Regions from separate parts of the Sporosarcina sp. Y838 genome, predicted to be linked through region 2. Evidence: riboswitches for the same ligand, from Rfam matches in the RefSeq annotation. Region 2 holds a riboswitch; each other region holds the start of a gene.

Region 1 (7,964 bases), on a different contig from region 2:
CTATAATAACGGAAGAATTGAGGGGAATAACAATAAGATTAAAGTATTGAATCGTGTCGCCTATGGATATAGAAACTTCCAGAACTACAGAAAACGAATCCTATTACACTTTAAGTTAAAACCATCGGTTAAACAGCAAAAACAAGGACAATCCCATTTTGAAGCTGCATAACATTTATGTGGGTTTTATAGGTTTGAAATTCATTTGTCTATTTTCGTGTCCTATACAAGTGCAATAGTAGTTGTTTGGAGTGCAAGATGGCGACTCCAGCGGGAACAGCACGAGCTGAAGACCCCACAGGAGCGTGCTTTTCGCGACGAGGAGGCTGAAGCCGTGCCCGCGGAAAGCGTCCATCTGGAACGGAAAACAACGGGATACATGGAGGCCTATATGAAAAAGGACTATCCTAAAAAATCAGCTTTACTGACTTCTTGGATAGCCCTACAATAACCAAATTATGGTTGGCTACTATTCTTCGCCAACGTCATTTGACAAAGAACCATGTAAAAAGCCGGCCCTCAATGAGGACCGACTTTTTATTATGCTTCTGTTATCGTTTTTTTCTGTATGCGTGCAATTATTCCAGTTATTAATATGACTATGAAAACCGGTAGTAACCAGCCAAGTCCTTGACTATAGAAAGGAAGCACTTGTTCATAAAATGATACAATTGGCGCTAACCAACCAAAATAATCTATTTCCAGTGAAGTACAAAGTGTTTTGAATCCATCAATTACACTAATCATAAATGCTACGACCGTAGCTGATACATAAACCATACGTGAATGGTTGAATAATGGTGATAAGAACGTAAGGATCATTAATACAACCGCGAGCGGATACAAAAACATCAAAACTGGAATTGAATAAGTAATGATATTTGCCAATCCAAAATTCGCAATAACAAAACAGAATGTTGAGAAGAAAATTACGAATGCTTTGTAGCTGATTTTCGGTAGAATTGTATTGAAATATTCACCACATGCTGTGATCAATCCGATACTCGTGGTCAAACATGCGAGAATGATTACAACAGCGAGCATAACTAATCCAAATGTCCCTAAGTAATGAGAAGATGCGCCACTCAAGACTGGGCCACCTGTGTCTAGCAGACCAAATAATTCCGTGCTTGTCGCCCCTAAGTAAGCAATCCCTACATAGATAAGACCAAGAAACGCTGTCGCAATCGCTCCTGTTTTGGCTGTAGCTAGTAAAATATCACGCTTACTTGTCACACCCATCGCACGGATTGCGTTAATGACGATGATTCCGAAGACGAGTGAAGCGAGTGCGTCCATAGTGTTATAGCCTTCCATTACTCCCTTTACTAATGCGCCACTTGTATAATCGCCTTGCGGGGGCTGAATTACACCCATTGGTTTTATAATAACCATGGCCAACAAAGCCATCAGCAGAACGATGAGTGCTGGTGAAAGGATTTTACCAACCCGATCAACAATTTTCGCGGGATTTAATGATAACCATAATGTTAGACCGAAGAATAACAAAGTAAAGATGATTGAACCAATCTGAATATAATCCTCGCTAATAAATGGAGCGATTCCGATATCAAATGCAACTGCACCAGTACGTGGAGCTGCGAAGAGCGGACCAATTGTTAAATAGAGAAGTGATGTGAAAATAATTGCATAAACTGGATGAATCCGACTTGCTAGTTGTTGTAGATTTTGGCTTCCTGAGAAGCCCATCGCTAGGATACCGAGAAATGGAAGCCCAACGCCAGTAATCAAAAACCCGATTACAGCCGGCCACATGTTCGTTCCAGCGTATTGTCCAAGCTGTGCTGGGAAAATAAGGTTCCCTGCTCCGAAAAATAGTGCGAATAGCATCAAGCCGATGGCAAGATACGATGAAAATGATAACTGCTTTTGCATAATTCTAGTTCCCCCTCGATGTTAGCGTCCATTTTATGTATGCAATATATTGCTAAAATAATAATACGCTTATTTCTTCCTAAATGCAATATATCACTTTAAGTTAATTAAAGATACCTGTTGTAGCTCATAACAGCAACAGGTATCTTTTTACAACTCTAAATATTCCCTTTTATCCTTAAGAACGTCATCAGTCTACCCTTTTCTGGAACCCTTATTCAACTTTAGTCCGAGATCTAAATTAACTCATGTAGCAATCTCGAAAATGCGCAACGCCCTGACAAATAACGATTTCGTCCGAAGCATTAATTACAATCCTGATTCCGTAGAAAGTTAACTTCACCTAAGCTACTCAATGGGTTACTTAATCAAAAACTCTGCTTGACTATGCCCTTCTTTCGACTTTTTCACTTCAAGAATCGCAGGGAATGCCGCTTTCAGTTCTTCAACGTGAGAAATGACACCAATCATGCGCCCTGACTTTTGCAGGTCAATTAGCGTATCAATCGCTTTGTTCAGTGACTCTTCATCAAGTGAACCGAATCCTTCATCAATGAACATCGTATCGATTGAAACCGATCCTTGGAAGCTTTGAATGACATCCGCCATACCTAATGCCAAGCAGAGAGATGCATTGAACTTTTCACCGCCTGACAGTGTCTTCACATCCCGCGTTTGCCCTGTATAAGCATCGTAAACGTCAAGACCTAGCCCACTTTGCCTGCCTCTCACTTCCTGCCTATCACTTCTGATTAAGGCAAATTGGCCATTCGACATTTCTTTCAACCGTTCATTCGCAGATTGAATGATTCGTTCCAAGTATTCAATTTGAATATAGCGTTCGAATGATAGCTTCAATCCGTTCTGTCCTCTAACAACATCGTAAAGGTCAGTAATTTTTCCGTATATCCGCTCAAGTTCAATCACTTTTGCAGACGATTCCACAAGTTTCGCTTTCAAACCAAATGCAATCTTTTCATATTCCGATGATGCATTGTAATCAGTAAGGGCTGATTCATAACCATTTTTTAATTCAGTCACTTTTATTTCCAGGGTAGCTAGATCCGTCATTTCTTTTCCTTCGAGCATCAATCGTAACTCAGCTACAGTTTCGCGCAAAGTATGAAGCCGCTGTTTAAACTCCACAACTTGTTCCTTCAATGAATTACGGTCTGCTTCAGTCATTTTTGACTCACGATAAGCCTGTTCAGTCGGAAACGCCGATTTCTGTAATACTTCTTTGAATCTATTTTCGGCATGGTTTCTCTTCTCTTCTATTTCCTCTAAAGATTTTACTGCATGAATTTCAGAGGATTTTGCCGTTGTCAGTTGTTGTATTGCTTCTTCACGTACTTTCTGCACCGTTTCCCAAGCACGGTCCAACTCCGATTTACTCTTTTCTGTTTCGAGAATTCGCTGCTGTAAAAGAGAATGGATGCGGACGTCTTCCGGGATTGTCTGTACTGTCGATTGCAAAACGGCTAATTGAGTATTGTAAGAAGATTGCTGTTGAAACAATGTAAGTGCCATCTCAGATTTAGTTGTCACGAATCGCGTGGCAATTATTTCTTGCTTTTTTGCTTTCTCTTTTAGTTCAACCAGTAGTTTCCTTTCATTACGAAGAACAGCTACTTCTCTTTCTAAATTTACTCTGGACTCATGCAGATTATTTTCATCTACTTCTATTGTAAGCCGTTTCATTTCCAATTCTATGCCATTTCTCTGTTCGACTGCATTTTGATAGGTGATTGTCGTATTTCGGAATTGCCCCTCGACTTCTGTTAACCGAGCTTTTTCCGACTCAAGCTGTTCCCTTGATACGACCACTTCAATTGTTTTATGCGATTTGACGGGATGATGTTCGCTTCCACACACCGGGCACGATTCCCCGTCTATAAGTGACTCTGCCAACATCGCTGCCTGGTTATCCAACCACAGTTGTTCCACTGCATCATATTCCGATTTACACGTCTTATAATTCGTTTCTTGGACGCTCTTTTCTTTTTCCAATACATTCACCCGATTTTGCATGGCGATGAATTCATCCAGCACTTTACATTTTTCATTCACTTCATTTAGTTGATCAATACGTTCATCATACATAACAAGCCTTTTTTCAAAGTTATCGATTTCTAGTTTCAAACTGTCAAGCTTAACATTTTCTTCTTCTGTTTTCCCAACCAATGCAGCGAGCTCTTTTTCTAAACGAATGTTTTCTTTTTTCAGTACATCTAAAGCCTCTTCTTTAGCCGCTAAACTTGCAACTGCCGGAAGATAGTCATTTAATCGAGTCAAGTTTTCAGCCAGTTTTTCACGTTGCACTTTTCTTCCTTCTTCAACATGAAATTGGTGTTTAGCATCTTCCATCTTTTCTGCTGCAACCTGCACTGCTTGCTTGGCTATCTTAAATTCATTTGATTTGGTTACAGCTTCCGCTTTCAATGAGAGAAACTGCATCTCGATTTCACCAATGGAAACAGCCCGTTCCGCATTGACTATCTGGTGCTCTTTACGCTCCATAATTGGCAATTGTTCTATTAACCCATTTAAATTCGACTCTTTTTGCTGCAGTTCAACGAAGCGTTCATTCATGCTTTTCGCAGCGTGATACATTTCTTGCATTTTTGTATGCTTCAAATATGCGTCATCATAGCTTTTTTTAACGATAACTGTATTTTCTTGATAAAATGTGAGTTCCTCTTCCAATCCTAGTACGACTTGGTTCACGTTATAATATTCATTTGCCAAGACAGTAAAAACTGAGGATTCCCGTTCCGGCAGTAAGGATGTTATTTGACCAATATGCCCTTCGCTTAATTGCATTTCTTTGGTAAGCGTCGCCTGTGCACCGTCTTTCTGCCCTTTCAACTGCTCCACAATTTCACGGTACTGATCCGTCTTGAATATTTTACGCATAATTGTTTCTTTGTTTTCTGTATCAGATGTCAGAAATTTCCGGAACTCTCCTTGAGGCAACATAACAATCTGACTGAATTGCGCCTGTGTGAAACCAATCAGTTCTTCCGCCTTTTTGTTGATTTCAGAAACGATTTGCCTATCGACCAGCGGTACTTCCCCGTTTACCGTAAGTTCATAAAACTCGCTGCGCGCAGCCGTTTCGGACTTGTTTCCTTTTTTCAGATAAGGGATTTGACGCATGATACGGTACTTCTTGTTATGTATCTCAAATGTCAGCTCGACGGCTGTCTGGACTGTATCGTCAGCAAAGTCGCTTCGCATCGCCCGGATATCCGTCCGGTCTTCTCCACTCGCCTGGCCGTACAATGCAAAACAAATTCCATCGAATATCGTCGTTTTCCCAGCCCCGGTCGCACCTGAAATGACGAATAGCCGATTGTCTTTCAATTCCCTAAAATCGACTGTTTCCGTCCCTTTATACGGACCGAACGCTGTCATCGTCAATTGAATAGGTCTCAAAGTCCCGTCCCCTCCTTCTGCATAACTTCATGGAGAACTTGCGCAAACAATTCTTCCGTTTCCGCATCTGCCGCCTCGCCTTTCATTTCTTCGTAAAATGCTTTAAATAATGTTAAATCATCGTGTTTACCATGTTCCGTCCTCTGTTGTTCGTCCACTCTATTCGCAGTCAGCTTGACCATTTTACGCTCAACATGCATCGCATTCGGATAGACCGAACGAACTTTTTCCATTGGAAATAAAACCGGCGTTTCATCCAGCAATTTCACGAAAACATAATCCTCACTTATAGGATGCAATAAGATATCTTCCATCGTACCTTCGACCGTCCGCATATCATGTTCCGGTTTCAACTCACGTTTTTCAATAATGGTGTGTCCATCAGCGTCCATATCGACAATGAAAAAACCTTTTTTATGATGTTCTTCTGAAATCGAATATTTCATCGGCGAACCTGCAAAACGGACTGACTCATTCAATACATAATGCGCCTGATGCAAATGACCAAGTGCCGTGTAATGGAACGGTTCAAAAAGATGTGCCGATACGTATTCCGCACCGCCAATCGCGAGTGGCCGTTCCGAATCACTTGTGTTGTCTTCGCTTTCTCCATGAGGTGTTACAAACGCATGTCCAACAAAAACGTGTCGCGCACTATTTGACATCTGGGAGCGAATCCCTTCTATCACTTTTTTCATCGCGTCATTATGATTCGCAATCGTTTCATCTCCATGTATATGTTTCACGACGGAAGGATCTGCAAATGGAACCAGGTGAAAATGGACTTCGCCGAATTCATCCGTCAAAACGACCGGCTCAATAACTTTCGTCAGTTGACCGGCTATATGATAACCGTTTGCTCGCATCAATCCGCTGCCAAAATGGAGACGCCCAGGACTATCATGGTTACCGCTAATAGCGAGGACCGGCGTCCCTAGTTCTATGGTGATTCGTTCGAGCACTTCATCGAGCAACGCAATGGCTTCTGTTGGCGGTACTGCCCGGTCATACAAATCCCCTGCGATGACGACCGCATCGGGCTTCTCCTCTATGATTGCCTCTATAAATTGGTCAAGAACATACCGTTGTCCGTCTGTCATGTAAATGCCTTGAACAAGCTTACCTAAATGCCAGTCTGCAGTATGGAAAAACTTCACTGTCATTTCCCCTTTCAATGATCTTTTCTACTACTTTACAGGACAAACCGAGAAAAATGAAACATGCATTCCTTTTTTCAATTCCAAAATTAAGGTTGACCTCCCAATTTTTCTATGCTTATATTAGAGATGAATCCAATTTCATAAGATCCACCGCTAGGGGTGCTCTAACAGAGCTGAGAGAGGCATGTGTCTTGACCCTTATAACTTGAACTGGTTAATACCAGCGTAAGGAAGAGGTGCTGACACAATATTTCTGCCAGTCTGTTTTTGCAGATACAATTGACAGTCTACAACCCACTTCTTTTTCAAGGAGTGGTTTTTTTGGTTGGCTATCAATTTTAGGGAGTGTTGGAGAGATGAAGTTTACTGACCGCTTACTGGAAAAAATAACACCAATTTGGAGACAGAATCACAGCCATCCGTTCGTTCAAGGGATTGGCAATGGTACCCTAGACCCCGATAAATTTAGATTCTACATGGTACAAGATTATTTATATTTGATTGATTATGCAAAAGTTTTTGCAATTGGTGCTGTAAAAGCCGACGACTTGGAAACAATGGGCAAGTTCGCTACGCTACTTGATGGCACACTGAATACAGAAATGGCACTACATCGTAGTTATGCGCTCCGGTTCGGTATTTCTGAACATGAACTAGAAAATGCAAAGCCCTCTCCTATCGTGCTTGCCTATACGCACTACATGTTACATGTCAGCCAAAACGGTACTGTCGCCGAAGTTATGGCTGCACTTCTTCCATGCGCGTGGAGTTACTGGGAAATAGGTAAAGAGCTAAATGCGATTCCAGGTGCAGCTGAACATCCGTTATACGGTGATTGGATACGCATGTATTCGTCCGAAGATTTCGGCGACCTCGCAATCTGGTGTATCGATTTGATGAATAAATCTGCAGAAGGAAAACCTGAACATGAACTATTAAAGCTCGAAGAAATCTTCCTTAATACAACTCGCTATGAATATATGTTTTGGGATATGGCCAATACGAAACAGATGTGGCCCGAGGTTGAAAACTCCAATGTTATCGTTTGACAATGTATCATTCGCTTATCATTCAAGCAACAACATACTGGAAAATCTATCATTTAATGTACTACCCGGTGAATTCATTTCAATAATCGGGGTTAGTGGTTCCGGTAAAAGTACCATCTTCCGACTTGTAACAGGATTAGATGAACCTACTTCTGGCACCATTTCACTCGATGGGGTTCAAAACAACCGCCGCCTTGGTAGCGTCGGTTATATGCCGCAGCAGGATTTGCTTCTGCCTTGGCGCACGATTTTAGAAAATGCATGTCTCCCACTTGAACTAAAAGGGATGAAACAGCAGTCTGCAAGCAATCAGGTATTACCGTTATTAAAGGAGTTCGGTCTTGGCGGTACAGAAAAAAAATATCCGACAGAACTTTCTGGCGGGATGAAACAGCGAGTCGCTTTTTTGCGCGCTGTCCTT
Region 2 (7,964 bases):
TAACAATCGACATTCCTCTACTTCTTAGTTTACAGCTAAAAACATTACAGGATATTGCGATTTGTTATGGTTATGATCCTAAAGTAAAAGAGGAACGTTTGTTTATCGTAAAATGCATGCAATTTGTATCTGCTGACATTGTAGGTAAACAAGCCATTCTTACACAATTGTCTCAATTCGATAATCCCGATGACTCTACAAAACGCGAAGTTCTTTCTGAACTGCAAGGCTGGCGCGAGGTCGTTTTTTCTTTCCGGGATCAATTCGGTTGGAAAAAGCTATTTCAAATGGTACCTATCGCAGGGCTCGTGTTCGGCGCATTCATCAATCGCTCTGCTGTGAGTGATATTGCTGAAGCTGGTAAAATGCTTTACCGAAAAAGAAGAATTATTGAAAGGCTTAGGAATGATGTTAGTTCTAAAAGCCAAACTACCTAACTCTTCAATATGTACAAATGCATCAGTCGCATTAAATTTGTGACCCGCTGATATCATTCAACCGAACTTTTTTACTGCTATAAAACAGGGATTTCTACTTGATTCACAAGATTCCCCCTTCACTTAAATTATAAAAATTGACAATCATCATCTGATGTAACTATAATGATTACATCGGGAGGTTACTTGCAATGAAAATCAGTAGTCGCTTTACAGTTGCAGTTCATATTCTATCCCTCGTAGCAATCGAAAGAAACGAGCTTTGCACTTCTGAATGGATTGCGGAAAGTGTGAATACAAATCCTGTAGTCATACGAAGAGTAATTGGTAAACTAAGAAACGCAGGACTTATTCAAGTTCGGCGAGGTCTTGGAGGAGCTACACTTCAAAAATCATTAAAAGATATTACCCTGCTCGATGTGTACAGGGCAGTTGAAGTCGTAGAAGAAGGCGAGCTTTTTCAATTTCATGAAAAACCAAATCCAAATTGCCCTGTTGGTGCCAATATCGAGGCTGTTCTTGAACTGATTTTACTACGGGCTCAAGATGCGATGGAATCTGTTTTACATGAAATTTCGATGGAAGAGTTAATATCGGTATTAACACAAAAAATTGGATAGTTTATTCGGTTTTTTGATTACCGTTGTAACTGTAACCATTACAGTTACATTCTAAATCGTTATCATGAATAGCTACAAATCATTAGGAGCATATTAGTATATATGTGCCAAAAACTGGAGGAATTGTCATGAACATTGGAATTATCGGAGCAACAGGAAAAGCAGGAAGTCTTATTGTAAAAGAAGCGATTGACCGAGGACACGAAGTTACAGCTATCGTTAGAAACGCAGCAAAAATGTCTGGGGAAAAAACGAACATTCTCGAAAAAGATATATTTGACCTGCAAGCTGAAGACATTCAGCAATTTGATGTTGTCGTAAATGCATTCGGCGCACCTGCAGGACAAGAACACCTCCATGTAGATGCTGGAAAAGCATTAATTGAAGTGTTTAAGGCTGCTCCCAAAACAAGATTAATTGTTATAGGTGGTGCAGGTAGCTTGTTTGTAGATGAAGCTAAAACCATCCGCCTAATTGACACACCCGAATTCCCTAAAGAATACTTTGCAACTGCTTCCAATCAAGGACAGAACTTACTAGATCTGCAAAAGACGAGTGGAGTTAAATGGACATTCATTAGCCCAGCAGCATTCTTCAATCCTGAAGGAAAAAGAACGGGTTCGTATCAAAAAGGAAAAGACAATTTAATGGTAAATTCAAAAGGTGATAGCTACGTAAGTTATGCAGATTACGCAGTCGCAGTTCTTGATGAAATCGAGAATCCTCAACATATAAATGAACGTTTTACTCTTGTTTCTGAAGCAAAATAACTAAGTTTTGGGAGATGAGTACTATGCCAAATGAAACCAAGAAATCTGGAATTGAGATTGGAATATATACATTCGGGGATCTTGGTCCAGATCCTCAAACTGGAAATACAATTAGTATTCAACAGCGCCTTCATGAAGTAATGGCTATTGGAAAGCTGACTGAAGAAGTCGGACTTGATATTTTTGGTGTCGGTGAGCATCATCGCTTGGATTATGCAGTATCGGCTCCGCCAGTTGTTCTTGCAGCAGTGGCACAAAACACAAAGCGTATTAAATTGACGAGTGCAACGACTATTTTGAGTACGGTCGACCCCGTTCGTCTATTCGAGGATTTTGCAACACTGGATTTGATTTCGAATGGCCGTGCTGAGATTATTACAGGTCGTGGTGCATTCGTAGAATCCTTTCCGTTATTCGGCCATGACTTAAACAATTATGACGAGCTCTTCGATGAAAACATTCGACTTCTCCAACAATTGAATGCCAATGAAATCGTCAGTTGGAATGGGTCATTCCGTTCGCCTCTAACTAATTCTATGATTGCCCCCCGGCCTGTTCAAGATAAACTGCCGATTTGGGTTGGTGTCGGTGGCACACCTGAAAGTGCAATACGAGCAGGCAAACTTGGAACTGGTTTAGCATTAGCCATACTTGGCGGCGACCCAATTCGTTTTAAGCCACTTGTTGATTTGTATCGTCAAGCAGGCAAAGATGCAGGGCATCTTGAAGAGGATTTAAAAATAGCTGTAACTGGACACACGTATATAGCAAAGACTTCACAACAAGCAAAAGACGATTTCTATCCCTACTATGCAAATTACTGGGGGTACGTGAACAAACAACGTGGAATGAGTACGAGAATTTCTCGTTCTGATTTCGACCATATGGCCAGTCCCGAAACCGGACTATTTGTTGGCAGCCCTCAGCAAATAGTCGAGAAGATTCTTCACCAACACGAATTATTTGGACACCAACGCTTCATTGCACAAATGGATATCGGAGGCTTGCCGTTTTCTTCAGTCGCAGCAAGTATTGAAATGTTAGCAACAGAAGTAGCTCCAATCGTTCGACGGGAGACCACTAGGTAAGGTTATCCTTTGATCATCTACCTCTTGAAACAAACCAACTATTTGATGACGTATTAGAAATGACTTCACTAATTAAGCAACATATAATAGCATAATAGTATTAGATGAATGGGGAGATTACTTGCTCTCCATTCTTTTTAAATTGCACCACTTATTTATAAATATCATAAGCGTTTTTGTAAAAGCCATTAGTTCTCCAATGTTTATTTTTTCATCAACTGTATGGGCCTCTTCCAACTTCCCAGGACCATAAATAACTGTGGGAATCCCTGCTTCGCCTAGCCATCCTGCATCTGTTACTGTTCTTGACATGCCGATGATTACGGGACTTTTTTCGGTGTGTTCATGACAGTATGCTAGAAGTTGAACGGCCGCATGCCCCTCATTCATTTCAAGTGCAGGGAATATTTCCCCGCGTTCTTCAATCATCGATTTTCCACCCCAGCGATAGTGAATGGGATTTTCTCTTAACCACGGATCAGCTTTTGCTACATGGTTCAAATGTTCTTCGATTTCATTTATCACAGATTGATAGGTTTCATTCGGATAAAAGTGAACGGTGATCCAAAGCCGGCATTCATCCGCTACAAAAGCCGCGTGTCTTCCGCCTTCTATAACTGCAGGATTGATGGTGTTGCTACCAGGTGCAAAACCTGGATATTGTTTTGTCACGGCCCAGTGACGCTCTAAATCTTGTAGCCCGGCAATTACTTTCATCATCTTCTCAATCGCACTGGCCCCATTAATGTTTCCGCCCGCATGAAGCATACTCATCCTCATTGCATCATGGTAAACTTCCTCACTTTTAATCGTTATCCAGCCGGTTATTACACCGCCCTGGCCATGAATTTGGCGATTGCTACTATCGACGACGAGTGCAAAGTCTGCTGTATAGCCTTTTTCCATACACGAAAGTGTTCCAGCTTCTCCTGCTTCCTCCCCAATGACAGTCTGAATCTGCAAATCACCTTTCAGTTCCACACCTAGTTCGTTTAATAATTTTACGGCTAGTAAAGTCGCTGCCACTGCACCTTTCATATCGGAAGTTCCTCGTCCATATGCATTTCCATCTTTAGTTGTCAGTTTAAAGACAGGCACAGTCCATTCTGTTTCATCCCTAACTTCCGCAACATCAATATGACCATTAATGAGTAAGCTGTTAAACAGAGCTCCATCTGTCCCTTTTTTTATGCCTACCACGTTTGGATCACCAGGGAACACATCCCAACTGGCTGTATCGAATTTTTCTAGTTTTAAAAACTCTTGAATATACTGCTGCACCCCGGCTGTATTTCTTGCGGGAGGGCTGATTGTCGGAAAACTAACTAGATCTGCAAGTAATTGCAATAACTCCTCTTGACGTTCATCAACCAAGTTGCTAATACTATTTTCCATTTCAATCATCCATTCTTTATTTAATGTTTAGTAAAGTAAATCCATACTTGATAGATTGCAATATTGAATTCGGTGCATTAACAGAGCGAATGCGCCGAAGCGTGTATGATGGGAAATCCCTAGTTCATTGAATTTGCGATGGAACAGAAAACAGCCGCCTTCCATAATCGGAAAGCGGCTGTTTTCTACGTAGTTACATTCATTTGATGTAGAGTCCAGTTGCTTCCCTACGCTAGCATAAACTAGATCAGGTTCGAAGGGTTTACATGCATCATGTGTCTCAGCCAAATTGGCTCCCCTAGCAGACTTCTATTCAATTCGTGTTTTCTTTATGATTAAGCCAAGAACGAGGTTCATAATGCATCCTTTCGTTCTTCCTCTTCAGGAAGATATTGCGTTAATCCAATATTACGCTATCCGTTCTTTATTTTCGTTGTGTATCCTAACTGTTCATTAGATAAAAACGATGCTTTGGAAGCAATCTCCACAAGTTGCATAACTTCATTTTTCGCCCAATGGCTATTTGGAATATCCGTAAATTTTGCGGCAGTCGTGACTTCTACTTGTTTAACAGCTTGAACTTCCGCCTCGTTAGTTGCTAATACAACAGTAGCTGACGTTGGTAAAGCCACTATTAAGGTCAAAGCCAAAAAAAGTATGTGCTTTTTCTTCATGTTTATTTAAAGTCCTCCACTAGTTCATATTAATAACATAATAGTTATAGTTAACTATAATTACAACACTTTTGGATACTATTTTGGGATTCCTCCACAGGTGTCTGCTGAGATTATGACACCGGTGCCAACACCATAGCAATTCGGAAAAATAGCAAATCAATGAAGATGAGACACCAGTCTATAATCATTGACCTTGGTTACTCCTGAGTGTTAGGGTTTGCTATTGCCAACTCATTCGGCAAACTACAAAGGAGGAATTGCAATGACACAATTGATACAACAGGAAATTCATCTAGCAAATCGGCCCAATGGAATGCCTACCAAAGAAGACTTTACCTTTGTAAAAAGTTCAGTTCCCTCACCAAAAGTGAATGAAATTTTAGTACGGACACTTTATTTGTCTGTAGATCCATACATGCGTGGAAGAATGCGAGATGCCAAGTCATATATAGCTCCATTTGAATTGAATAAGGTCATTTCTGGGGGTGTCGTGGGTGAGGTGATTGAATCCAAGTCGGACGCCTTCAAACAAGGTGATGTAATTACTGGAAATCTCAGCTGGGCTGAATATACCGTAGCCACTGAAAATGAAATTCGCAAAATAGACCCTAAGTTGGCACCTATTTCAACACATTTAGGTATTCTCGGTTTGACAGGTTTAACTGCATATTTTGGATTGCTTGATATCGGAAAACCTCAAGAAGGTGAAACAGTCGTCGTTTCTGGTGCTGCCGGGGCCGTTGGTTCAGCAGTTGGACAAATCGCGAAAATCAAAGGGGCAAAAGTAGTAGGTATTGCTGGTTCAGATGAAAAGATTGACTACTTATTGAATGTACTCGGCTTTGATGCAGCTGTGAATTATAAGAAAGAAAGTTTTTGGACAGACCTTAAAAATGCCGTTCCTGACGGAGTAGATGTCTATTTCGATAATGTCGGCGGGGACGTTTCAGACGCTGTTTTTACTATGCTAAATCGAAATGCCCGTATTCCTTTATGCGGATCAATCTCTTCCTACAACGCAGAAGGAAAAGATGCTGGACCACGTATTCAATCGGCTATGATTAAGACGAGCGCTATGATGCAAGGCTTCACCCTAGGCGATTTTGCTACTGATTTTGAAAGAGGATTTACTGACTTAGCTAAATGGCTACTGCAAGGTAAACTGAAATATGAAGAAACAATTGTAGAAGGATTTGAAAATACACCAGAGGCATTCCTTGGTTTATTTAAAGGAACGAATCTAGGTAAGCAACTTGTAAAAGTGGCTGATCCTAAATACGCGAAACTTTAATAGTTCATCTGAAATTGCCTGACCTGCAACACTTATATGCTATAAAAAAACTCCTCAAGCAACTACATGAGGAGTTTTTTTATCAAGCACAAAATCAGGAACTAGTCACCTTAAATTGACCTAGTTCATTTCAAAACATATTCTGCTAGCACGCTTTGTACTTTATAAACATTCAAGGATTTATTAAATTTCTTTTGAATTGGTGCAGAACTTCCCGATAGCCAGATTTTCAGTTCCGCTTCGAGATCAAACGTTCCTGCAGTTTCAATTGAGAAATGTACAACACTTTTATATGGAATAGAATGATATTCACTTTTCTTTCCTGTGACGCCCTGTTTGTCCACAAGAATTAGACGCTTATCCGTAAATATCAACAGATCTCTAATTAATTTATATGCATGCTCAACTTTTTCAGTTGGTGTAAGTAAATCCTTCATTTCCTTCTCTACTTTGCTAACATCAATTTCAGATGCATTCCCCATTATTCCATCAAAAATACTCATTTTTATTCCTCCTGTTTATCCTTAATCAGTTTAAGTCCGCATTTAATTTGTTCGTACACCTTCCCTCCTCCATTCCCGGGGGGTGCCGTGCACTCGCTTTTATTCTCAATTATACATTGCCCAAAGATTCAACAATAAGTTAGTCTTTCCTCCACCAAAATTCCTCATACAACAAAATTCCGTTTTTTCAATCAAAATACGTGATTGAAAGGATAGATTAGGCTATGCTATAGGAAGGTATTTCCTAACATTAAAAGGAGTGATGGATATGATCAGTCAACGACTAGCAGAAGCACTCAATCAGCAAATGAACAATGAATTCGACGCTGCACAATCTTATATGGCAATGGCTGCTTATTGTGAACACACTAATTATAGTGGCTTTGCCAATTATTATCTTCAACAAGCCGAAGAAGAACGTTTTCACGGTATGAAGATTTACAACTATATGAATGACCGCGGGTTACATGCAAAATTCTCCGCAACGTCTGAGCCAAAAATTGAATTTGAATCAGTATTAGATACTTTCGAATCAGGTTTACAACAAGAAAAAGGAGTTACAAAGAACTTTTATGAATTAACGGACCTAGCTTGGGAAGAAAAAGAACATGCTACGATTTCATTTTTGAGATGGTTCTTGGACGAGCAAGTTGAAGAGGAAGCAGCCTTCGATACACATATCGAGTACCTGAAACGCATCGGAGAAGATAAAAACGCATTGTATATTTATGAAAAAGAACTTGGGCAACGTAAATTCACTGCAGAAACTGGAGAATAAGTTAGTCCTTTTTTAAAAATACCCATCATCTTCCTTGACGAAGATAATGGGTATTTTTTTTAGATTTTCTTGATAAGCCTACGTTTCTTAACCCTCACCGTTCTCCTATCAATATGTTGAAAGGTTACATAGTAGTCCTTTGACTCTCTGTATTTTACCTTCGCTAAGATTTTCTAGGCTAGCAACCAAATAGAAAGCAAATTCCAGGTCGATCGGATTCATTATTCCAACAATTATATCGACAAATTTCTCTTCATTCGGTAAGTTTTCATTTTTTTAATCGCATAGATGCATCAGAAAATTCATTATTTAGAAAAAATAACTTGTACGTTGACAGAATATTTGGTAATGTGGACTTAGCTTCCTGTTAAATTATTCACATTTTACTAGTTTAACAACAATTTT
Region 3 (7,964 bases), on a different contig from region 2:
CAATAGAACTCATTCATGACTGTCATTTGTGTGATTAATTTGAATAATATATACGATTTAACTGGAGTTTTAGACATAATCACGCCGAGGAGTGATTGATTTTAGAACCGAGTGGCAGGGAGGGGAGTGTGAAGTGGCATACTCTGAAAAAGCTATAAGCCTTGTGTACATTAATAATTATGTTGTACACGATTTCGTATACATAGGTAAACAATGTTGTAAACACGTACACAAAGATGTACACATGCTTTAGGTGCAGGTGTTTACACAAAAGAATACAAGTATACTTAAATGTTTACAAGTTTACGGAAGTGATTACAATATTACAATTGTATGTTAAATGGTAACGTAGGATTGACCTGTCTCTGAAATTCAGATACTATTTTAGTAGTAAGATATGTTTTATAGAAGGGATGATTTAATTGACAGAATCTCGCATTGCGGCAATTGACGTAGGAAATGATTCATTAAAAGCAATTTTTGGTAAAGTAGAAGTAGAACTCAATATACCTAATGTAATTGCACAGGATATTGCAGATCGTCCAATCATCGGAATTGAAGAACTCGACAACCAAGAGCCTGCTGATGGCATTCATATTCGTTTGCACTCGCCAACATTACATGATAACAATGCAATTTATCGGGTTGGGAATTTAGCGACGAAAAGTGGTAACTCTACAGAGCTAGACCCGGGGAGTAACAAATCAGAAGAAGATCAAACCTTAGTCATGATGTTCGCGGCACTTGCATTAGATGCAGCGCGTGACGAAAATAAAGCCATTTTCAAACGTAATAACAATGTTATTGAAGCTACGTATACACTGGGTACAGGTCTTCCGCTTAGGGAAGTGAAAGAAGGGAAAGATGTTGGCTATCGTTCTCAACTGCTTGGGTCTGTTCACCAGGTGGAGTTTTTAGTTACACCTAAATACCAAGGCCTAAAGGTTAATATTAAGTTTGATGAAGTGAAAGTCTATCCAGAAGGTTTTGCGGCGTTTATCAACCTTGTAATGGATAATGATTTAAATGTCATTAATAAAGAACTAATTGATAAGCAACTTCTAATTCAAGATATCGGGGGCCTCTCAACAGATGTGGCAGTCATTAAAAACCGTAAAGTAGATGATGATAAAGCACAAGGATTCAACCTAGGCGTATCAGAGTCACTAGATGCAATCCGGGAAGAAATCTATGCTAGACATGGCGTAGAGTTGGATAGCCGATTAGATGTAGTGGACATTATTACGAAGAAAAATGACCGCAATCACATTATGGTAAAAGGAAGCCGGACAAGTGTGCATGACATTGTTGACCGTATTCTTATGGATTTAGCGAAAAAACAATACCGTCATTTGCGTAATGTATGGGCAAGAAACTCGCAATCAGAGATTTGTTATTTTATCGGCGGAGGTTCTATTGTACTTAAAGACTATCTAAAAACATTGAATAATAGTTTGGATGGCTTTAACATCGATTTCTTTGAAGATGAAAAAGAAAGCGTTTGGATGATGGCTAATGCCTATTACAAGCTAATTTCAGACTTCGCTAGAAAGAATCAAAAAGTTCAACCACAACAAACGCAACAACAACAACAACAACAACAACAACAACAACAACAACGGAAAGCCGAAGAAAAGTTCGTTAAAACAAAATAGGGTGAGAGTGCATGAGTGAAACAGGATTAAAAAGGGGTCAGCCCATTACATTTCGTATCCCGTCCGATACATCTGACCACACATTAAAGCAATTGCAAAAGTTGAAAGAAGTTGAACGAAGAAACTTTTCCAGCAAAATTGCTGAATTTGTGATAGATGGTGTGAATGATTCTCTTGTAAAGCACAGGGAAACCATCGTCATTCCGCTGCCAAAAGGATTAACTAAAGCGCAACGGGATTGGCTCAAACATGAACATTCTGAAGCGTTGCTTGGAAGTATTGTTTATCAGCTGTTGTCCGATCCAAACCGTACAGCTGCCCTCTTTGCTTCGCTTAACAGTAATGCATTAGAGGTGGATGATGCTTTATATCTCCAAGAAGAAACGGTCATTGAAGAGAAGTTCTTCATAAATAATGATGCGGATGACGATTTGGACAACTTCGACTGGGAATCGTTAAAACAAACGCAAAGCACGCCTGTCGAAGAGGAAGAAGAGCTAGATCCTCTTGCCGACTTCCTTGCTCAAATGAATAAGTAACAAGTCTTTAAAGGTCGCCTGATCTCCTTATGTGGAGAGTAGGCGGCCTGTTTTGTATCTACATAGATGGATTAGAGATCCCGTTAATACCGCTTCGTCGCTTTGTGGATGCCTCCCGCGATAAGCCGGAAAGGAGAGCACTTTCAGTCTTATCGCTCCGGCTACCACGAAGACGCGCCTTCGCTGGATAGTCCATGTAAGAAAGTGCATTTCGTTATTAGGGATGAGAATTGCAACCTGTAGTGGCGTAAACCGAGTGAATGCATTTAACAACAGTATCAATAAATGGAATGAATCAGAGATCCTGCTAATACCACTTCGTTGCTTTGTAGATGCCTCTCGCGATAAGCCGGAAAGAAGACTTGGGGGGGATTGAACTGCATCCCTCTATCAGTCTTATCGCTTCGGCTACCACGAAGTCGCACCTTCGTTGTAGGATCTATATAAGAAGGCACATTTCGAAGTTGGGGAGGAGATTTGCAATCTGAAGTGTTTCTTTCTTCAATGAAATTAGTATCTAATAGTACTCACATTATATCTCAGTCCATACATCTAAAAATCACTCACTCAATAATAAACACCCCAGCGCAGGCGCGGCAAAGGGGTAGCTTAAGCCGTGAGACTGGATGCGAAGCGTTAATCCAGGCTCATGGCCAGAGGCATCCCCAAAGCGCTAAGCGGTCTACGACCCATACTTCGAATCACAACTCTCTCAATATCAATTTTTATTACTTTTCCCGGGAAATTTTGAATGCGAATAATAGAAGAAATACAGTAAAAGCATATCCTGCGAGGATGTAATGCTGGAATTAGGGTAAACTATGCTACTAAACAAAAAACAAATGGAGTAGATGGAGTTTGACAAAAACGCTAACAAATGAAATGAGGTGTATTAACATAGACCAAATGAATTGTGACTTTACCCCACTGAAAGAACAATTAATAAAGGGGCTAGAGAATGTTTTGGTTCAAGTTAATCATGGAATAAAAACATTGAAAAGTGATGACTATTGTCTATTAGGAAAACTTGCTGATATTAAAGGGGAGTTTGAAAAAGCGGAAGCTGTTGCTGCATCTTTTTATCTAAATTGTTATTTGTCACCATATACTGACAAGTACTTAGCGATATCAACTAGCATTCAACGCCTTTCAAACCAAAGGCATGGTGCATTGATTGTGATTGTGCGCGAGAATCAATTGGATTCTTTTATCCGCTCTGGTACGCCCATCGGGGCGAAATTGACGCACTCCCTATTGGAATCTCTCTTTTATCCAGGTAATCCCCTTCATGATGGTGCTGTATTGGTTCGTAACAATCAAATTTTTTCTGCTGCAAATGTTTTGCCTTTATCAAACATAGTTGTCGGTGAAAAAAAGCTAGGTACACGTCATCGGGCTGCGATTGGTTTATCCGAAGTAAGCGATGCTTTAGTGCTGGTAGTTTCCGAAGAGACAGGGAAAGTTTCTTTTGCTATAAATGGAGAAATTCACCCTATTATTACTTCAAGCGCACTATTCGTATAATTTCGGGGAAATGAATTTAGTGAGTTAAAATAAAAAAAGGTGTGAAAGGATGAGTAGTCATCCTTTCACACCTTTTGACTATTAAGATCGTAAAGTTTTTAAAGCGCCGCTCCAAGCAAGAACTTGGTCAATCATTGTGTTTGCGTTACCAGCATGGTAGTCAGCAGGTTTGAACACGCTCATGTCTTCGAAATCTGACATTAGTGAGAATGTAACTGCCGTACGTACGTCAGCAACTTGTAGCTCACCTAAGATTAGACGAAGGTTTTCGTGTGCACGCGTACCACCTAAGCTACCATATCCAACAAACCCAGCTGCTTTGTTGTTCAATTCTGGGTTCAAGTAGTCAAGTGCATTTTTAAGTGCTCCACCGATTGCGTGATTGTATTCAGGAGTTACGAAAATATAGCCGTCGAAAGAAGCCATTTTTTCTGACCATGCTTTAATTTGAGTTTCAGCATCAGGTTGTGCGTTTGCTGAGCCCAAAAGTGGAAGGTTATAATTTGCAAGATCCACAATTTCATATTCTGCATCATTGCGTTTTTGTGCAAATTCGTTCATCCATTTTGCAACAGCATCGCCATTACGACCTACACGTACACTACCTTGTACAATACCGATTTTTAGTTTTGCGTTTGTCATTGTTATTTCCTCCTCATTATTCTTGCCAAATAGTTTATTAAAAAAACCCATTACTTACACCGCCATTACTATTCTTTGTTGGAAAATGTGAATGAAACACGAATATCTTCAACTAGGTTACATTCAGAAGATCAACCAATCTGAATTTACTGTGCTACCATTCCGTTCTTAATTTGGTGCGTACTTCGCCATGACGGGACTTATGTAATTCTCTGAGAAGTGAAAATTTCAATTTAAATATAGTATCTCCAACTTAATTTAAATTGAAAGTCCTTCTATGATGTAAATGAATTGTATAGTCACCTAAAGCTAGAATCCAAAATAATTAATTGGAAAGTGGTTCCAATAAAGTTATATAAGAGGTGCTATCTTGAATTCAAGGTAAGTTAAACTTAAGCCCTTTAATCTTATTTGTCTACATTTCTGCTTTGCTAGATAAATGAGTCGTTTTGTGATTGTGTGATACCTAGAATGTTTCCTTTTCAGACTACGAGGGAAAATAGATTAGTATGTAAGGAGGAATCAGTAATGGGGAAAACGATATATGTTGTGCGCCATTGCTCGGCCGAAGGGCAGGAACCGGAGGCGGATTTGACTGCAGAAGGCATATTACAGGCGGGGCAGCTTGCGGATTTCTTCGATGAAATTGAAGTGGATCGGATTATTACGAGCCCATTTAAGCGTGCGCGTGAAACAGCCAAGCCTCTAATGGAAAAGAAAGGTTTGTACGTAGAGGTGGATAGCAGACTGAAGGAGAGGGTGTTGAGTTCGACTGCGTTTAGGGATTGGTTGATAAAACTCGAGGATACCTTTTTGGACCTTCATCTAAAATATGATAATGGGGAATCTTCAAGAGAGGCCATGTCGCGGATATGCGATGTAATTGATGAACTAGGTGAGGATTCAAAAACGGTGCTCGTAACGCACGGGAATTTGATGGCATTGTTGTTAAGATGCCATGATGAACACTTTGGTTTTGAAAAGTGGCAAGCACTAACCAATCCAGATGTCTACGTCGTTCACATTAATGACGAAGCCACAACCTTGGAACGACTTTGGAGTAACAAAAGCGGAGGTCGCCTGCAAGACGCGACGAGCACATGACAAGACTGCGAAGCGGCGCACTATGCCGCACAGCGGGCTTGACATGTGACCTCGAGCGTCTGGCGACCGGAGACTGGAGTAACAAAAGCGGAGGTCGCCTGCAAGACGCGACAAGCACATGACAAGACTGCGAAGCGGCGCACTATGCCGCACAGTGGGCTTGACATGTGACCTCGAGCGTCTGGCGACCGGAGACTGGATGAAACAAAAGCGGAGGTCGCCTGCAAGACGCGACAAGCACACGACAAGCCTGAGAAGCGGTGCATTATGTCCTGTCCAGCAATGAAAAAAACAGGCCGATGGAGTCTTGGCCTGTTTGGTAGTTTGTTATGTTAACCCACTGTAAGACTAGTAACAATGACTAGTGCGATAATAACGAGTGCCCCCAAAAAACTGAACCACATGGATCGGTCGGGATTATTCGGTCTGCTGTCTGCTTTATGCATACAAATGCGCCTTCTTTCGATATTGTATTTTTAATTATACGCCTCCTGGTCTATTAAAGAAGTAAACACGCTCCGAAATAATATACTTATCAGTCTTCTTAGGTCAGGTATGGTACACTAAATACAAAGCTAAATAGTTCAACAACCACTGGGGGAGCCTTTTTTAAGGCTGAGACGTGCATGGATGCGCGGACCCTTGGAACCTGATCCGGATTATACCGGCGTAGGAAAGTGGGTACGCCTTTTAGCACCATTTAAATGGCCAGCCGCTTCCTAACGTCATCGGAAAGCGGCTTTTTAATATATATAAAAGGATGGCGAATTGAATGGTACAAGTGGCATTGACAATTGCGGGATCGGATAGTGGTGGCGGTGCGGGTATTCAAGCGGACTTGAAGACGTTTCAGGAATTGGGTGTTTTCGGTACGTCAGCACTGACAGCAGTTACCGCGCAAAACACTTTTGGCGTTTCGGCGATTCAACCAATTGAATTGAACATCATTGAAGCGCAAATAAAGGCGGTAATGGAAGACTTCGAAGTCACAGCCATTAAGACGGGAATGTTATTTTCTTCAGAAATAATTCATACAGTGGCAGATGCTCTTCGTTTGAATAGAATTCCGCTGGTTATCGACCCAGTGATGATTGCAAAAGGCGGTGCTTCATTATTAAAAGATGAAGCGGTTATTGCGTTAAAAACCGTTCTGGTACCGCTTGCGGCCATTGTAACGCCAAATATCCCGGAAGCGGAAGTAATTGCGGGAATGGAGATAAAGTCTGATGCGGATATGGATGAAGCGGCGAAACGTATATTGGCTTTGGGTGCTCGTGCAGTCCTCATTAAAGGGGGGCACCGTCAAGAAGCGTTATTCGCTGAAGATTTGTTTATGGGAGCGGATGGAGAACGATTTTCAGTTCGCTCGCCTTGGGTAGATACGAAAGATACGCACGGAACGGGGTGCACCTATTCTGCCGCACTGACAGCTTTTCTCGCAAATGGGGAACCCGCTGCGAAGGCGGTGGTTTCTGCAAAATGTTTCATCCACGCGGCTATTGAAGATGGACTAGGAATTGGTGGAGGTCACGGCCCTACGAATCACTGGGCGTATGGGCGACGTGAAAAAAAGGTACTTGAAGGGGTTGTAGTGAATGGATAAGCGGACTGTAAATCTCTATTTCATCATGGGAACTATGAATTTGGCAGGACTCGACCCACTGTTCGTATTGGAAGAGGCGCTAAAAGGTGGTATCACATGTTTTCAGTTACGTGAAAAGGGGCATGGTGCTTTACGGGGTGAAAAACTGAAGTCTTTTGCTATCTCGTGTAAGCAATTGTGCGGACAATATAATGTGCCGTTCATCGTCAATGATGATTTGGATCTGGCAATTGAGATAGAGGCGGATGGTGTCCATCTTGGACAGGAAGACGGAGATATTATTGCGGTGCGCAAGAGGGTCGGCGAAGGCATGCTCATCGGTGTTTCTACCCATAATGTGGAGGAGGCGCTAGCCGCATCTGATGCGGGGGCAAATTACATTGGCCTTGGTCCTGTTTATGAAACGACGTCGAAAAGTGATGCGCAACCTACCATTGGGGTTGAAATGGTAAGTGAAGTAGCAGCTCTTTTGCCCGGGTTACCTATCGTTGGTATTGGCGGTATTACAGAACGTAAGGCGGGTGCAGTTATTAAGGCAGGAGCGTCCGGTGTAGCGGTGATTTCTGCAATTTCGGGAGAAGAAAATCCTGCGGAAGCGGCAAGTCGAATGAAAGGGGCAGTGCTTCTTTCATTAACTGGCATCGAAATGTGATGTTTAACTAGGCGTAAAATACACCACACTTCTGAATAGGACGGAGGCGTGTTTATGAAAAAGAAAGCATTTGAGATACAATCCGTGTTGCATAAGCCAGATTTGATTTATTTCACATGGAATGATGTAGGTGGGACCTATAATGTCTATAAAGACGGATGCCATTTATATGAAGGAACCGTGCCTGAATTCAGCGACGGTGATTTCAAACATGGCAAACTATATAATTATTCCATTGAACGTGT

What was found. A riboswitch is a leader RNA that binds a small molecule or an ion and turns the genes downstream of it on or off. The one in region 2 is predicted to bind thiamine pyrophosphate.
Region 1: another riboswitch for thiamine pyrophosphate. It lies ahead of tenA (thiaminase II); the one in region 2 lies ahead of AC1TO4_RS12300 (acetylornithine deacetylase).
Region 3: another riboswitch for thiamine pyrophosphate. It lies ahead of thiD (bifunctional hydroxymethylpyrimidine kinase/phosphomethylpyrimidine kinase); the one in region 2 lies ahead of AC1TO4_RS12300 (acetylornithine deacetylase).

Annotation. Positions count from the first base shown of each region.
Region 1 covers NZ_JBXCJD010000005.1:205,489-213,452, forward strand. The annotation lists gene AC1TO4_RS09280 (ISL3 family transposase) at 1-172, shown strand, start outside; gene brnQ (branched-chain amino acid transport system II carrier protein) at 541-1,896, opposite strand; gene AC1TO4_RS09290 (AAA family ATPase) at 2,257-5,334, opposite strand; gene AC1TO4_RS09295 (exonuclease SbcCD subunit D) at 5,331-6,491, opposite strand; TPP riboswitch at 6,640-6,743, shown strand; gene tenA (thiaminase II) at 6,851-7,543, shown strand; gene AC1TO4_RS09305 (ABC transporter ATP-binding protein) at 7,530-7,964, shown strand, end outside.
Region 2 covers NZ_JBXCJD010000008.1:23,955-31,918, reverse strand. The annotation lists gene AC1TO4_RS12320 (EcsC family protein) at 1-437, shown strand, start outside; gene AC1TO4_RS12315 (Rrf2 family transcriptional regulator) at 629-1,057, shown strand; gene AC1TO4_RS12310 (NAD(P)-dependent oxidoreductase) at 1,186-1,827, shown strand; gene AC1TO4_RS12305 (LLM class flavin-dependent oxidoreductase) at 1,851-2,915, shown strand; gene AC1TO4_RS12300 (acetylornithine deacetylase) at 3,033-4,310, opposite strand; TPP riboswitch at 4,518-4,620, opposite strand; gene AC1TO4_RS12295 (hypothetical protein) at 4,724-4,984, opposite strand; gene AC1TO4_RS12290 (NADP-dependent oxidoreductase) at 5,250-6,278, shown strand; gene AC1TO4_RS12285 (PH domain-containing protein) at 6,404-6,781, opposite strand; gene AC1TO4_RS12280 (ferritin) at 7,050-7,559, shown strand.
Region 3 covers NZ_JBXCJD010000004.1:145,870-153,833, reverse strand. The annotation lists gene AC1TO4_RS07340 (Alp7A family actin-like protein) at 423-1,655, shown strand; gene AC1TO4_RS07335 (hypothetical protein) at 1,667-2,194, shown strand; gene cdaS (sporulation-specific diadenylate cyclase CdaS) at 3,092-3,718, shown strand; gene AC1TO4_RS07325 (NADPH-dependent FMN reductase) at 3,800-4,360, opposite strand; gene AC1TO4_RS07320 (histidine phosphatase family protein) at 4,889-5,464, shown strand; TPP riboswitch at 6,051-6,157, shown strand; gene thiD (bifunctional hydroxymethylpyrimidine kinase/phosphomethylpyrimidine kinase) at 6,237-7,067, shown strand; gene thiE (thiamine phosphate synthase) at 7,060-7,719, shown strand; gene AC1TO4_RS07305 (DUF3238 domain-containing protein) at 7,774-7,964, shown strand, end outside.